3 regions of the Bradyrhizobium centrosematis genome follow, and region 3 is predicted to be linked to each of the others. Evidence: predicted binding sites of a transcription regulator. Region 3 holds the regulator's gene; each other region holds the start of a gene.

Region 1 (5,527 bases), 2.4 Mb from region 3:
CGTCCTCGTCGTCGCCGCCGGTTGTGGCGGGATCGAGGTCGGGCGGGGTGTCGCTCGCCGTAGCCCGCGGCGATTTCCGCGCACGGTCGTCCGGATTGTCGGTGGAATCGTGAACCATGGAGCGAATTTAGGCGCTGGGGGTGCCGATTTGAAGTTCCGGCCGTGCGGCACGCACAGGACGGCGGCGCAGTTCCAGGTAACGCTTCCTTAAGTCTGTTAAGCGCGCGGTAACCCGGCTTAACAGCCCTTTAACTTAAAACTCTCGATAAATCTTACGCGAAAGAGTGGTGGTTCCCTCACCATGTGGCTTTGCCTCGCGCGGCGGCGCGGCGCCGCATCCGGTGACGGCAGTTGCGTTGGAGTGTGTGATGAAGAGGCTCGTTGTGGGCGCGGCCGCGCTGGTTGCGGCCGGCTGGACAGCTTCGGCAGAGGCCGCCGATCTCAATTACGGGCAGCGTGCGCCCTATACCGTCAACCAGCCGCTCAATGCGTATAGCTGGGCCGGTCCCTATCTCGGCGGCAACATCGGCTACGAATGGGGCTCGGTGGACAACAATCCCTCGAAGCCGTCGGGCTTCGTCGGCGGCGTGCAGGCCGGCTACAATTTCCAGAACGGACCATGGGTGTTTGGCGTCGAGGGCGACATCCAGGCCACTGGCGCCGACGACACCTTCGCGCCGTGGAAGTTCTCCAATCCCTGGTTCGGCACCCTGCGCGGCCGCGCCGGCTATGCCTTCAGCAACGTGATGTTCTACGGCACCGCCGGCCTCGCCTTTGGCGAGCTGCGTGGGCAGACCTTCGGCTGGGCGGAATCGCACACCACCGCCGGCTGGACCATCGGCGCCGGTGCGGAGGTCGGCCTGGCTCCGAACTGGAGCGCCAAGCTCGAATATCTCTACATCGATCTGTCGACGAGCCAGTTCGCAATCACGGGCGTGTCAAACGGCTATAGCGCCAGCGTTGTTCGCGCGGGCGTGAACTATCACTTCTGATAGCTGAAGAAGAAAATACCGGACCACAACTTCCCGGCCGCTCGCGGCCGGGATTTTTTTGCCAAGTATTTCTGCGCCGAGTATTGCGCCGAATGTGTTGCGTCAGGCCCTCTAGGAGAGGATGACCAGGTTGACCGCCTTTGGTCCCTTCCCCTTCTTGTCGGGCTCGACTTCGAAAGTAATACGCTGTCCTTCCGCAAGGTCCTTCAGTCCGGCCCGCTCCACAGCAGTAATGTGCACGAAGACGTCGCGGCCGCCGTCGTCAGGCTTGATGAAACCGTAGCCGCGTTCGCCGTTGAAAAACTTAACCGTTCCCGTCATGGCCATCGGGAAACTCCCCCTCATTGCTCCTCCGCCGCGACGCAGACTCACGTCACGACATGACCGGACGTTACGAAGCCCGGGAGCTGGCCATCCTTGGGCGAACCTGATGGTCCGGCCGGATCTTTCTTAGGCCTTCACTCCGCCGCAACCATTCGCGGAAGCGGAACGTAAAGCCAGTCACAGAAACAGCATAATACGGTTCTCTGCGGATTGACTACCGCTCCTGCATATTTTTCCCAAGAATGCCGGAGTGTTACGGCTTGGCTTTAAGGCTTGGGGACCTCCAATCGGAATCTGGCAGCGCCGCCCTGGCCGAGCGGCATTTCCAGCTCGGGCAGGATCGTCTTGAGCTCGCCCTGCAGCGTGTAGGGCGGATTGACGATCAGGAGCCCGGTGGAGGCAAGGGCGCCGCCGTCGAGCTGGGGCGCGACGCTGAACTCGAGGCGCAGACATTTTCCCGGTGGTTTTGCTGCAGCTGCGAGCCGGGCGACCGTTTGGGCCAGCGCGTCGGTGGCGCGCCGGTTCTTGGCCGGATACCAGATCACATAAATACCGGTGGGCCATTTGGCGAAGGCGGTGGAGAAGGCCTCGCTCAGCCGCTCGAACTCGTCCTTGGCCTCGAAGGGCGGATCGATCAGCACGAGGCCGCGCCGCTCCTTTGGCGGCACGAAGGCCGGCAGCGCCACCCAGCCGTCGAGACCGACCACGCGGGCCTGTTCGTCGCGGCGCAGCACGTCGATCAGCGCTTTCCGCGCCTTCGGCTCGAGCTCGCAGGCGACGAGCCGGTCCTGCGGCCTCAGCAGGCCGCGCGCGATCAATGGCGAGCCGGGATAGGCCTTGAGCTCGCCCTTCGGATTGAAGGCGCGGACGATGTCGAGATAGGGCTTGGTCAGCGCCGCGCTCTCGTTCGACAGGCGCGCCTGCATCAGCCGCGCGATGCCGGTCAGCCATTCGCCGCCCCGGCGCGCTTCGTCGCTGTCGAGGTCGTAGAGGCCGGCCCCGGCATGGGTGTCGATGACGCGGAACGCCCCCGGCTTCTCCTGCAAATAGGTGATGATGCGCGCCAGCACGATGTGCTTGATGACATCGGCGAAATTGCCGGCGTGGAAGGCGTGGCGGTAGTTCATGGGATCGGACTACGTTGTCTTGCGCGATCCTAACCCCTTGTCATTGCGAGCGCAGCGAAGCAATCCGGAATCCATCCGCGGCGGCAGTCTGGATTGCTTCGTCGCCAGCGCAAAATTGCTTTGCAATTTTTGTCGCGGGCTCCTCGCAATAACGAAGGCTGGAGGAACTAGCCGCCCCTGATCGGCGGCATGGTGACCTGATCGCGGCGGCAGGCGCGGCGTTCGATCTCCTCGCAGGCCCGGAATTGCAGGTCCTTGCTGAGGCAGATGCGGACCTCGGAGAGCCTGGTCCGGTTGCAGGTAACCGAGACGGCGGCACTGCTCAGCCCCGGATTGGCCTTGATGAAGGCTTCCTCGACCTCCGCCGGCGCCACCGTCTTGGTCTGTGACAAATCGAGATATTCGGCCGGTATCTTGATCGCGGCGCGCGCTTTGCGGATCGTCTCGAAATAGCTGCGATCGGCGAGGCCCGAGCAGGTGCCGTGCTTGTCCCACTCGTTGAAGATCAGTCCCGGCGCCGGCATCAGATCGAGCATCGAGGAGACGATGCTGCGGTTCAGGCGCGGCGCGGGCCGCTGGCAATATTCCGGGAAGCCGTTCTCATATTGCGGCCACAGGCCATGCACCACGAAGGCATAGGGCCGTCCGCTGCACTGGATTTGGGAGCGGCCGCCACGCTCGGCCGCCTCCTCGCAAAACGAGGGCGACCACGACAGCGACAGCACATAGAAGTCGAACTCGCCGGGCGTGTTCTGCCGCTTGTCCTGCGCCTTCGCCTCGCCGGCGACCGAGGCCAAGCCCGCGGCGAGGATCAGGGAAAGGGCCAGCGAGATCACCAAGCGAGACAATGAATGCAATCTGGAATGAAACATGGCGACGCCCCTCAACTAGACTGTGCGGGAAGCCTAGCAGCCGAGAAGAACATTTCAAGAACAAAATTCAGGCGGCAACCGTTTGGCCGCTGACTGACCCCGAATCAGGCTCTTCGAATCAGGGCTTGGCGGCGCGGCAGGCCGGATTGTAGGCCCAGTTGCGGTCGAGGCCGACCACGCACCATTCGACGCCGTTGCCATAGCCGGCGAAGCCGCCATCCTCGATCAGCGAGAAGTGCACCTTGCGCACCTTGCCGTCGTTGAGCATGGCGTCCGCGGTGCAATAGCGGCGCGGGATGTTGTCGGACTGCCAGGGACGAAACGCGGTCTCGCGGACGGCGGAGAAGCCGGTGATCCTCAGGGAGGAATTCCAGAACGAGCTTTCCTTTTCCCAGAACTGGGTGGCGATCGTCGGCAGCGCCCTGTCGCAATCGGCCACCGCGCCGTCATAGCGCGGCCCGCTCAGCCAGAAATTCATCTCGAGCGGATTGGCCGCCCTGGCTTCGCCGAGCGACAGCGCTCCGAACATGAGGCCGAGCACGGCGGCAAAGCGGAGCGATTTCGGGGAGGGGGCGCGCATGGTCAATCCGGACAGCTAAGGTCTTGCGAGGTTCGGACGGTGCCGCGAAGGCCGGGGGAGGTCAAGTGCAGCGCGGCAACACTTCGCCAGGAGTTGACCACAACGTCGCAGCCGGCAGGGCTTCGGTTCTTTTCACTTCCATCCCGGCACCGTAAACTGGCGGCCAGCCAATTGGAGTGACGGGAATGCGAATCATTGCGGCCGCGAGCCTTCTTGCCTTGGGGTTGATGGCGAGCCAGCCGGCGCGCGCGGATATCCTTCCGGTACCGCCGTTCAAGGGCAACGATACCGGCGGCATCATCGCCTATTCGATGGCCACCCAGGTCGATGCGCGGCAGGTCGCCGTCGATCACTGCGCGCGTTATGGCAAGGTGGTCAAATTCCTGGCGATGCAGGCCTATGAGGGCGGCTACATCTCGTTCTCCTGCCGCTGGGTACCCTATGGCGCCGCCAATCAGCCGATCCGCACGCTCTACTGAGGCGTTGTCGTAACGCCGCGATCTCTGCCTGGAGATTCTCGCATGACGCGCAAACTTGCTTTGCTCGGCTCGACGCTTTGCCTTGTGGTGCCGGCCGGCAGCGCCAGCGCCGACGATCTGCCGGTGCGCAAGGCCGGCCTTTGGGAAATGAAGCTGGTCACATCAGGCTCGCCCGTGCCCGAGATGACCATGCAGCACTGCACCGACGAGACCGTCGACAGGGAGATGAGCAACAACGTCTCGCCGATGGCCAAGCAGATCTGCGCCAAGCAGGAGATCAAGAAGACGGCGACCGGCTATGTCAGCGATTCCGAGTGCAGCGTCGCCGGCGTGAACACGACGTCGCATGCCGAGATCACGGGCGATTTCAACTCGGCCTATACGGTGAAGACCTCCTCGCACGCGCAAGGCGGCGTCGCCGGTGCTGCGGGGCGCGATACGACCATGACGCTGCAAGCCAAATGGCTCGGTGCGTGCAAGCCGGACCAGAAGCCCGGCGACATCGTGATGCCCGGCGGCTTCAAGATGAACGTGCGCGACATGGACAAGCTGAAGGCGCTGCTGCCGAAGTGAGTTGTCGCCCTCTTCTCCCACATGGGAAGAAGAGAGGAGCTACACCGGAATCCTCACGCTCGCCCTCAATCCTCCCATCGGGCTGTCGCCGAGGGTGATGTCGCCGCCATGCGAGCGGGCGATATCGCGGGCGATGGCAAGGCCGAGGCCGGTGCCGCCTTCGTCCTGATTGCGGGCGTTGTCCAGCCGCAGGAACGGCTTGAACACCTCTTCGCGCAAATGCGTGGGAATGCCGGGGCCGTCGTCGTCGACCGTCACGGTCAAATAACGGTGATCGCGCTGGCCGGTGATGGCGATGCTTTTGCCGTAGCGCGCCGCGTTGGTGACGAGGTTGGCGAGGCAGCGCTTGAACGAGGCCGGTTTGACCGTCACCACGGGCAGGCCGTGGAAGGCGACGGTCGCGGTGTGGCCATGGCGCTCGGCGTCGCTGCGCAGCTCCTCGAGCGCCTGCGCCATGTCGGTCGGCTGCGACTGCTCGCCGGAATCGCCGCGCGCAAACGCAAGGTAATCCTCCAGCATCATCGACATCTCGTCGACGTCCTTGCGCATGCCCTCGAGCTCCGGGCTGTCGCCGATCAGG
Region 2 (5,527 bases), 2.0 Mb from region 3:
GAGGCCGGACTGGTGGTAGAGCAGGTGCTGGACCTCATCCACCGACATCGTCTCGTGCTGCAGGAGATACAGCAGCACGCCGGGATCGATGGCGCCGCTGCGCGTACCCATCATGAGGCCGTCGAGCGGGGTCAGTCCCATCGTCGTGTCGACGCTGCGGCCATCGCGTAGCGCGCACAGGCTGGCGCCGTTGCCGAGATGCGCGATCACGGTGCGCTTGCACGCAAGCTCCGGGGCGATCTCGGCGAGGCGGCCCGCGACGTATTCAAAGGAGAGGCCGTGAAAACCGTAGCGCCTGACGCCGCGCTCTTCATACCGCCGCGGGATGGCGAAACGGTTGGTGGGCGGGAGCATGCTGTGATGGAAGGCGGTGTCGAAGCAGGCGATCTGCGTCAGCGCAGGCCGGATCGCCGCAAGCGCGCGAATCGGCGCGAGGCACCGCGGCTGGTGCAGCGGCGCCAGCGGCGTCAACGCCGCGAGCCTCGCGATGACTTCGTCCGTCAGCGCGACCGGACCTGAATAGTCCGGCCCTCCATGGACGATACGATGGCCGACGGCCCGCAATGGACGTTCGCCGAAGCGGTCCGCGATGAAGGCGAGCACGTCGGCGAACAGATGACCGCCCTCGGCACCCGCAGCCTCTCTTCGCGTCTCGAACAGGTCTTCGCCTTCGGGACTCCTCACCACGAGCCGGGGTCTTGCCTCGTGCTCGTCGAGCAGGCCCTTGCAAAGCAGGCCGGGCTCAGTCGCCGCGATATCGAACAGGCCGAACTTGATGCTCGACGATCCCGAGTTGAGGACGAGGACCTTGTCCGACATGGCTAGTCGCCGGCTTCGGCGGGGGTGTTGCCGCCGGAACTGTTGGGCCAGACCCAGTCGCGGATCTCCGGCATGTCCTCGCCATGCTCGCGCACATAGCGCGAATGCTCGATCAGCTTGTCGCGAAATTGCTGCTTGGCCTGCGCGGCCTTGGCTGCGAGCCCAGGCACGCGTTCGATCGCCTCGATCGCGAGGTGGTAGCGGTCGAGCTCGTTGAGCACGACCATGTCGAACGGCGTCGTCGTGGTGCCTTCCTCGGCAAAGCCGCGCACATGGATGCCGGCATGGTTGGTGCGGTTGTAGGTCAGCCGGTGGATCAGATAGGGATAGCCGTGATAGGCGAAGATGACGGGCTTGTCCGTCGTGAACAGGCTGTCGAAGTCGCGGTCGGACAGGCCATGCGGATGCTGCTCCTTCGGTTGCAGCGTCATGAGGTCGACGACGTTGACGACGCGGATCTTCAGGTCTGGCAGCGCCTTGCGCAGGAGGTCGACGGCAGCGAGCGTTTCCAGCGTCGGCACGTCGCCGGCGCAGGCCATCACCACGTCGGGCTCGCCCGTTGCCTCTTCTGTCCCCGCCCAGGTCCAGATGCCGATTCCGGCATCGCAATGCGTGGCTGCGTCCTGCATCGAGAGCCATTGCGGCGCCGGCTGCTTGCCGGCAACGATGACGTTGATGCGATTGTAGGTGCGCAAAGCATGGTCGGCGATCCACAGCAGCGTGTTGGCATCCGGCGGGAAGTAGATGCGGACGATATCGGCCTTCTTGTTGGCGACGAGATCGACGAAGCCGGGGTCCTGATGGCTGAAGCCGTTGTGGTCCTGACGCCAGACATGCGAGGTCAGGAGATAATTGAGCGAGGCGATCGGGCGCCGCCACGGCAGATCACGCGTGACCTTCAGCCATTTGGCGTGCTGATTGAACATGGAATCCACGATGTGGATGAAGGCCTCGTAGCACGAGAAGAAGCCGTGCCTGCCGGTGAGCAGATAGCCCTCGAGCCAGCCCTGGCAGAGATGCTCGCTCAGCACCTCCATGACGCGGCCGTCTTGCGCCAGATGCACATCGTAGGATTCGATCGGCTCCATCCAGACGCGTTCGGTCGCCTCGAACACCGCGTCCAGCCGGTTTGAGGCGGTCTCGTCCGGGCCCATGATGCGGAAGTTGCGCTCCTTGGCGTTGAGCGTGATGACGTCGCGCAGGAATTTGCCGAGCTCGCGCGTCGCCTCGGCGATGACGCCGCCGGGGCGTGGGACCTCGATGGCGAAGCTGCGGAAGTCCGGCAGCTTCAGCTCCTTCTTGAGCAGGCCGCCATTAGCATGCGGATTGGCTCCCATGCGGCGGGTGCCGCCAGGCGCCAGCGCCTGAAGCTCGGGGATCAGCGCGCCGTTCTTGTCGAACAGTTTTTCGGGCTCGTAACTGCGCATCCAGTCTTCCAGCACTTGTCGGTGCGCGGGGTTTTCGCGGCAGCTTGCGACGGGGACCTGATGGGCGCGCCAAAAGCCCTCGACCTTCTTGCCGTCAACCTCTTTCGGGCCGGTCCACCCCTTCGGGCTGCGCAGCACGATCATCGGCCAGCGCGGCCGCCCGACGCTTTTGCGTCCGTCCCGTGCGTGCTGCTGGATCGAACGGATGCTGGCGAATGCGACATCGAGCGCGTCGGCCATGGCCTGGTGCATCAATTTGGGATCATCACCCTCGACGAACAGCGGCTCGTGGCCGAAGCCGCGGAACAGATCGCAGATTTCCGCATCTCGCATCCGTCCGAGCACGGTCGGGTTGGCGATCTTGTAGCCGTTCAAATGCAGGATCGGCAGCACCGCGCCGTCATGGACGGGGTTCAGGAACTTGTTGGAGTGCCAGGACGCAGCGAGCGGGCCGGTCTCGGCTTCGCCGTCGCCGACCACGCAGGCAACGACCAAATCAGGATTGTCCAGCGCCGCGCCATAGGCGTGCACCAGCGCGTAGCCGAGCTCGCCACCCTCGTGGATCGAGCCCGGCGTTTCCGGCGCGGCATGGCTCGGGATGCCGCCGGGGAAGGAGAACTGCCTGAACAGCTTGCGCATGCCATCCGCATCGCGCGCGATGTCGGGATAGATCTCGCTGTAGCTGCCTTCCAGATAAGTGTTGGCGACCATGCCCGGCCCGCCATGACCGGGGCCGCAGACATAGATCACGTCGACGTCAAGTGCGCGAATGACGCGGTTGAGATGGGCATAGATGAAGTTGAGGCCGGGCGTTGTGCCCCAATGGCCGAGCAAACGCGGCTTGATGTGCTCGGCGCGCAAGGGCTCGCGCAGCAGCGGGTTGTCGAGCAGGTAGATTTGCCCGACGGAAAGGTAATTCGCGGCACGCCAGTAGCGATCGAGGAGATCGAGATCGCTGCTCGCTGAGGTCGATTGTTGTTGATTTGTCATGTTCCTGCTGACCTTCACCCGGCAACCGTCACCAACATTGTTCCGGGACGATTGATCCCCGACCGGCATCAAACGAAATCGCGATGACGGGCATGTTGCGAGAGGTCAAAGGACCGCGCCCGAACTTTGGGCGGCTACTTTGCATGGGTTGTTTTTCCATTTTTGGTTTGCGTTCTTGATTTGTTCCTTTTGCGTGCTATCTTGGCGTCATGAGTCCTGCAGCATCCTCTCATGCTCTCAAGCACCCGCCGGTCAAGGCGCCCTCCGAGCCGGCGGGTGCGGGCTCTGACTTTCCAGAACTTGGCGTCGCGATCGAGCGTGGGCGCAGGCGAGGGCGCGGCGCACAGTCCAACGCCAGCGGCCGCTACGAGGCCGAGGCGCGCGTCGCCTTCGACGACGGCTGGCAGAGCCTGGAAGAGCTGCCGCCGTTCAAGACCACGGTCGGGGTCGACACTTCGCGCAAGGTGATCACCCGGAACGATTCTCCCGACATCGGCTTCGACCGCTCGATCAATCCCTATCGCGGCTGCGAGCACGGCTGTGTCTATTGCTTCGCCCGGCCGACCCACGCCTTTCTTGGCCTGTCGCCGGGGCTCGATTTCGAGTCGAAGCTGTTTGCGAAGCCCGAGGCGCCGGCGCTGCTCGAGAAGGAGCTCGCCGCCTCCGGCTACGAGCCGCGGATGATCGCGATCGGCACCAACACCGATCCCTATCAGCCGATCGAGCGCGAGCGCAAAATCATGCGCGGCATCCTCGAAGTGCTGGAACGTGCCGGCCATCCGGTCGGCATCGTCACCAAATCGGCGCTGGTGGTGCGCGATCTCGACATTCTGGCGCGAATGGCCAAGCGCAATCTCGCCAAGGTCGCGATCTCGGTCACCTCGCTCGATCCGAAGCTCGCGCGTACCATGGAGCCGCGCGCCTCGACGCCGCCGAAGCGGCTGGAGGCGTTGAAGCAGCTCTCGGACGCCGGCATTCCCACCACCGTGATGGTCGCGCCCGTGATCCCGGCGCTGAACGATTCCGAGATCGAGCGCATCCTCGACGCCGCCGCCCATGCCGGCGTCAAGGAAGCCTCCTATGTGCTGCTGCGGTTGCCGCTGGAGGTGCGCGATCTCTTCCGCGAATGGCTGATGGCGAACTATCCGGACCGCTATCGCCACGTCTTCACCCTGATTCGCGACATGCGCGGCGGGCGCGACTACGACGCCAAATGGGGCGAGCGGATGAAAGGCACCGGACCGATGGCCTGGACCATCGGTCGTCGCTTCGAGATTGCCTGCGACAGGCTGGGGCTGAACAAGCGGCGCTCGAAGCTGACGACAGATCACTTTGCGCGGCCGAAGCGGAACGGCGATCAGCTCAGCCTGTTCTGATCGGGAAGTGGAAGAGGCGTCGCATGGCCAAGGAACTCACTGTGCCGGTGCCGCGGCTCACCGTCATCACGCTCGGCGTCAGCGACATCCGTGCAAGCATCGCTTTTTACGACGCGCTCGGTTTCTTGCGCCGGCTCAAGGCAACCGGCGAGGCCGTCGCGTTCTACGATACCGGTGGTCCCGTGCTCGCGCTGTATCCCTGGGATCAGCTCGCGGCGGACGCGGCGTTGCGGGACCGGCCGAGGCCTTCGAGCTTTCGCGGGATGACGCTTGCCTGGAACTGTCGGACGCGCGAGGAGGTCGATGCGGTGATGGCCTTCGCGCTTGGCAAGGGGGCGATGCTGGTGAAGGCCGCACACGAGACCGATTACGGCGGCTATTCCGGTTATTTCGCTGACCCCGACGGCCATCCCTGGGAGGTCGTGGTCGCCCCCGGGATCGACGTTGGTGAGGACCGGCGGGTGCATCTGGCGGAGTAGGGCGCACTGAATAACGGGAATTGCGCCGGGTTTCCGGTTGCGCGGGCCGGGTCGTTTGCGCACGATCCCGCCATGATTCGGGACAAGTCCGCGACCAAGCCGGCCAAAGCCGCGCCCAAGAAGGCCGCTGCGAAGAAGCCCGCGCCTGCCAAGGCGGCGAAGGCCGCCGAGGTCGAGGCGTCGACGGGCAAGAGCGCAGGCAGGAAAGGCGTCATTGCCGTCGCTCCCCCGAGCTTTCGTCGCGAGCGCGCGCTGATCAAGCGCGGGGTTTGGCCGGTCGCCGGCTGCGACGAGGCCGGCCGCGGCCCGCTCGCAGGTCCCGTGGTGGCGGCTGCGGTGATTCTCGACCCCGACCGCATCCCGCGCGGCATCGATGATTCCAAGCGCCTGACGGCCGAGGAGCGCGAGAAGCTGTTCGACAAGATCTGTGCGACCG
Region 3 (5,527 bases):
CCTGAAATCGCAGGCCGACCCGCTCCCCGACAAGGATCAAGGGCCCAAAGCTCCAGACGTCGCGTTCGGCCTCGGTACGGACGGACCGACTGGGAGCTGACCGATGCTGGCCGTGGCGCTTGTTTTTCTCGTTCTTGCCATGGCTATCCTCATGCCGGTTTGCCTTGCCTTCCGGATCATGCCCCGGCGGATGTGAGCTTCCTTCCTCTGCACGGAGATCACGCAGGATAAATCATTCTGCGTGCTGCTTTGCCTCGCGCCTGCACTCGGCTAGAACTCTCCGCCATTTTATCGATGTGCTCAGCAGGAGTTCAGCCGTGGCCTTGATGCCGGTTTCCGACGCCCTCGCTGCGGTGCTGGCGGCTGCAGAGCCGCTGCCTGAACAGATGGTTTCGCTCGACGAAGCCTACCACCGCGTGCTCGCCCATGACCTCGCGGCGCGGCGCACGCAGCCGCCGCAAGCCATGTCGGCGATGGACGGCTATGCCGTGCGCACGGTCGATGCGGCAACGATCAATTCCAGGCTGACGGTGATCGGCGAGGTCGCCGCGGGACGTCCCTTTGACGGAACGGTCGGGGCCGGCGAAGCCGTGCGGATCTTCACCGGCGGCGTCGTTCCAGACGGCGCGGACGCGGTGGTGATCCAGGAGGACACGGTTGCGGACGGCAACAGCGTCACCATCAAGGAAGCGGCGATCGCCGGACGGCACATTCGCCCGGCCGGCGTCGATTTCCGCGAGGGTGACGTGCTGCTGCGCAAGGGAACCCGGCTGACCGAGCGCGATCTCGCACTGGCCGCCGGCATGAATCACCCGCGCCTGCCCGTCCGCCGCCGTCCGAAGGTTGCGATCCTCGCCACCGGCGATGAGCTGGTGATGCCCGGCACCACGCCCGGCCCCGGCCAGATCGTCTATTCCAACGGTTACGCCCTGCATGCACTCGCCCGCAGCGAGGGCGCGGAGACCATCGACCTCGGTGTCGCCGCCGATACGCTGGAGGCGACCTCCGCCGGAATCCGCCGCGCCCGCGACAGCGGTGCCGACATCCTGATCACCACCGGCGGCGCGTCCGTCGGCGACCACGATCTGGTCCAGCAGGCGCTCAAGGACGAAGGCATCGCGATGGCCTTCTGGAAGATCGCGATGCGGCCGGGCAAGCCGATGATGCACGGGCGGCTCGGCGCCATGCGCGTGATCGGCCTGCCCGGCAATCCGGTGTCGTCCTACGTGTGCGCCTTCCTGTTCATGGTGCCGCTGATTCGTGCCCTCTCGGGCCGACAAGTGATTCATCATCAGCGCGAGCGCGCCGTGCTGGGCCGCGATCTCGCTGCCAACGACCAGCGCGAGGATTACTTGCGCGCGCGCCTGGAGCTGCGCGACGACGGCGCGCAAGTCGCCGTTCCCGTCAGCCATCAGGACTCCTCTCTGCTTGCGAATCTCGCTGCGGCACAGGTACTTCTCGTCCGCGCGCCCTTCGCGCCGAAGGTCGAGGCCGGCAGCCCGTGCGAGGTGCTGCGGCTACCGGTTTGAACCGCGCGGCCACACGCATTCCGCGAGTTTCGCTCCGTTCACCGTAAATTAAGCAGTTGCGGAACACATATCGAACATATAGTGTCCGTTCATGATTTGTTTCGAGCATGTAGCGCCTTGTCGCTGAATTCACCGTCTCGGAATCGAACGACATCAACCGGGGGACTTTGGTCGAGATGTTAACGCGCAAACAATACGAGCTTCTGCGGTTCATCAGCGAACGCTTGAAGGAAAGCGGCGTGCCGCCCTCCTTCGACGAGATGAAGGATGCGCTCGACCTGCGCTCGAAGTCAGGCATCCACCGCCTGATCACCGCGCTCGAGGAGCGCGGCTTCATCCGCCGCCTGCCCAACCGCGCCCGCGCCATCGAAGTGATCAAGCTGCCGGAGCTCCAGGCCGCGGCCGGCAACCGACGCGGCTTCACGCCGAGCGTCATCGAAGGCAATCTCGGCAAGGTCCGCGCGAGCTCCAGCCCGCCCGCGGACGAGGGCGAGCGGCCCGTGGCAGTGCCGGTGATGGGCCGCATCGCGGCCGGTACGCCGATCGAGGCGTTGCAGACCCGCAGCCACACCATCAGCGTGCCGCCTGACATGCTCGGCTCGGGCGAGCATTACGCACTCGAAGTGCGCGGCGATTCCATGGTCGAGGCCGGTATCCTCGATGGTGACATGGCGCTGATCCAACGCAACGAGAGCGCCGACACCGGCGACATCGTAGTGGCGCTGATCGACGACGAAGAGGCCACGCTCAAGCGCTTCCGCCGCCGCGGCGCCTCGATCGCCCTCGAGCCCGCCAATGCCGCCTATGAGGTGCGCATCCTGCCGCCGAACCGCGTCAAGATTCAGGGCAAGCTGATCGGGCTTTACCGGAAGTACTGATTGCGGACGTACTCGGCACGCGAATATCCGGCGCCTCACGCGCCTTCGTTCGGGATGCCGATCAGAGATTGGAGCGGACGGATGTCCGCTCCGGCTGGATAGTCTTTCTGGTTCTGCACAGATTATCCGGCCCCTTCTCCACGGCCAGGTCCTCGGCGTACCGCCAGAGGCAGCATCGCGTCACAGCGTCCCGCGTTCGAGGGGATAGGCAAGCGCGTATCGCTCGAGTGTCGGCGCTGATGGCAGCACTGGGCATCGCACGCGGTTGCCGCGCAATCGCGTCATCATGTCCGCAACGCCTGGCGCAGTGCAATTGCGCCGCATCGCAATCGTGCTGGCGATGCAGGCGTCGCGTTTGCCAGCCGTTGAGACGTGCCGGCCAAATGCACGGCAGCCCGCTTTGTTCCTAGCGAATTCGGGAAAGATAATGTGATCGCGGCGCTGAGGTCCCAGCCGCAGATTCGCCTTCAACCAAGCAGAGTCTTGCGTGCTTACTCTGACAGAGGCCTGTGCCTCCAAGAGAGGTACGGGTCGCTATTCTTCGCATGAGGAGCACCCGATGTGTGACTACAGCCTGCATGCCGTCGCGACGCGCCCCGCGGAAGTCGGCGAGACGATCGTCACGACCACGTTCCGCGGCACGTCGACGCGCGGCTTCGCCTCCGAAGCCGATCTCTCCGTCGCGGTCTGCCTGCTTCCGGGAACGGAGCTCGCCTTCGCCGACAACGTCCGCTACGACAACCGCTGGATCTGGACGCGCACCGTCAATTCCCGCGTCGGAAAATTCGGCAAGATCGATCCGCACATTCCCGACCGCCATCACGACGCGATCGAATTCCCTGACGGCAAATACGTGCTGGTGACGCAGCTCGTCGAAGGCCAGCGCGCGACCGTGCTGCAACTGCCCGTGACCCAACCGGTCGGCGAGCGCGAGCACAAGCCGCAGATCATCGCCGACAGCCGGCCGCCGGTGACGCGCCTGCCGATCGGCTGACGCCGCCCCGGCCGCCAGGTCGAGGCTAAGGAAATGCCATCGCCGGCCGCGGCCGGCGAGATGGTATGGTTTGCGTCTCACGGAATCCCATCGGACCGTCCACTTCCCCTCCATCCTCAATCGTCGGCCTGCAAGTCGGTCTCCGATGGCGTTGCGTCGCGGTTGCGGGGAGCCGCCTTCGGCGCAAGACTGCCGTCGAAATCGCCTTCGCCGGCGCCGGCAGGCAACCACGGGCGGTTGGAGCCTCTCGCCCTCACTGCTTGGACGGAAAATCCGTCACCACGCTGCGTGAGCGCCAGCGCGCCCTGGCGAACCAGCCGCTGCCGATCCACCACCATCGCCGCACAATCGGGCGGCGCGGGCCGTGGCGTCACCACCAATGTGGCACGGCTGCAATCGTCAGCCAACGCGTCGATGCGCAAGGCCAGCGCGACCAGCCGTCCGTCGGCGAGCGGCGTGACGCAGCCGGCCTCGTCGCACGATATGCCGTCGGCCAGCGCGCTACTGCCGGCATCGCGCGGATCGGCGTCGGCCGCCAACCACTCCCTCAGCATGAAATTGTCCTTCCCCGCCCTGATCAGGTGCAAACGCCCGTCCCTGCCCCGCACCGCGACACTCGCGCCGTCCCCGGCAATCAGGATATCGGGCTGCTGCACCGACAGACCCCAGGCGATCGAAGCCAGCAGCACCACTGCACCGGCCCAGCGCAAGGGGGTACGCAACAAGCCCATCACGATGATGCCGAGGCTCGCTCCGACCAGCGGCGCCATACCGAACGCCGGGATGCGGCCGACCGCGCCCGGCAAGGCGGCCACCCAGCGGGAGACCGCAACCATCCAGTCGATGCCCAGTCCCATCAGCCACCAGAACACGCCGTCGAGCCCGAACGGAGCAGCCAGCAATCCCAACAACCCGGCCGGCATCACCAGTGCTGAGACCACCGGCATCGCCCCCAGATTGGCGAGCACGCCGTAGGGCGTGACGCGATGGAAGTGAAAGGCGGCATAGGGCGTGGTCGCAAGCCCCGCGATCAGCGAGGCCAGAAACAACATCGCGATCTCGCGGCCGCCCCACAGCGCGACACGCGCAGTCGCCGAATGGTCAGGCGAGGCAAGCAGGTTCGGCATGCCGATCTGCACCAGCGCCACCAGCCCGAGCGTTGCCGCAAACGACATCTGGAAGCTCGGATGCACCAGCGCCTCCGGCGCGACCGCGAGCACGATCAGCGCTGCCACGGCCAGTGTGCGGAAGGTGATGGCGCGGCGATCGACCATGACCGCGATCAGCACCACCGCCGTCATGAAGAACGATCGTTGCGTTGCGACCTCCGCGCCCGAGAGCAGAAGATAGAACGCCGCCGCAACCAGCGCCGCGGCCGCCGACCATTTCTTGATGGGAAAGCCGACGGCGAGACCCGGGATCAATGCCAGCAGCGCGCGCACCGCGAAGAACACGACGCCCGCGACCACCGCCATGTGATAGCCGGAGATCGAAAGCACGTGGCCGAGCCCCGAGACGAACATCGCGTCGTTGACAGGCGTGGAAATCGCATCGCGTCGTCCGGTGAGCAGCGCTGTCGCGATCGCGCGGTTATCGCCCTCGAGCGTGGCGCGGATGCGGGCATCGATCGCATCGCGCAGGCCCTGCATGAAGGCGGCATAGCGCAGCCGCAGGCCGCCGGCATCCGGCGGCACCGCAGCTGTGATCGCGCCCATCACGAATCCGGAGGCGCCGATGCCCTGAAAGTACAGATCGCGTGAAAAGTCGTAGCTGCCGGGGCGGACTGGCGAGAGCGGCGGCATCAGCCGCGCCTTGAGCTGCACGAAGCTGCCGACCTCCGGCGCGGTGCCCTTGCGCACGGACAGGCGGACGCGATCGAGCTTGACGTCGCTGCGCTGCGCCTCCATGGCGGTGACGCGCAGCACGAAGCGATCGGTGCGCTCGCGGATGTCGCGCGTCTCGACGAAGCCGGACAGCGACACCGAATAGAGCGGCTTGGCCAGCACGGTGTGTGCGATGCGCGCGGTCTTCCAGGTCGCCACGGCAAAGCCCGCCGCGACCGCCGCGATCATGATCGCCGGCGCAAACAGCCGGCTCCGCCGCAACAGGATCGCGCCGAGCAGGAG

The links. Region 3 encodes LexA, which represses DNA repair genes until DNA is damaged. Its sites were predicted from a motif close to TGTTCNNNNTGTGTTCNG; they were not measured.
Region 1: a site for LexA is predicted at 3,361-3,378, ahead of P6U31_RS06220 (ribonuclease T2 family protein). Genes of this name have one in related genera too.
Region 2: a site for LexA is predicted at 3,407-3,424, ahead of P6U31_RS27325 (PA0069 family radical SAM protein). Genes of this name have one in related genera too.

What each region holds. Positions count from the first base shown of each region.
Region 1 is NZ_CP120703.1:1,302,688-1,308,214, forward strand. It holds gene uvrC (excinuclease ABC subunit UvrC) at 1-118, opposite strand, end outside; gene P6U31_RS06205 (outer membrane protein) at 369-992, shown strand; gene P6U31_RS06210 (cold-shock protein) at 1,104-1,319, opposite strand; gene P6U31_RS06215 (23S rRNA (adenine(2030)-N(6))-methyltransferase RlmJ) at 1,583-2,443, opposite strand; gene P6U31_RS06220 (ribonuclease T2 family protein) at 2,611-3,315, opposite strand; gene P6U31_RS06225 (hypothetical protein) at 3,434-3,895, opposite strand; gene P6U31_RS06230 (hypothetical protein) at 4,081-4,374, shown strand; gene P6U31_RS06235 (DUF3617 domain-containing protein) at 4,417-4,947, shown strand; gene P6U31_RS06240 (ATP-binding protein) at 4,987-5,527, opposite strand, start outside.
Region 2 is NZ_CP120703.1:5,715,824-5,721,350, reverse strand. It holds gene P6U31_RS27335 (acetate/propionate family kinase) at 1-819, opposite strand, end outside; gene P6U31_RS27330 (phosphoketolase) at 822-3,236, opposite strand; gene P6U31_RS27325 (PA0069 family radical SAM protein) at 3,446-4,612, shown strand; gene P6U31_RS27320 (VOC family protein) at 4,636-5,091, shown strand; gene P6U31_RS27315 (ribonuclease HII) at 5,164-5,527, shown strand, end outside.
Region 3 is NZ_CP120703.1:3,674,462-3,679,988, reverse strand. It holds gene P6U31_RS17760 (hypothetical protein) at 1-100, shown strand, start outside; gene glp (gephyrin-like molybdotransferase Glp) at 318-1,529, shown strand; gene lexA (transcriptional repressor LexA) at 1,706-2,407, shown strand; gene P6U31_RS17745 (hypothetical protein) at 2,967-3,401, shown strand; gene P6U31_RS17740 (ComEC/Rec2 family competence protein) at 3,518-5,527, opposite strand, start outside.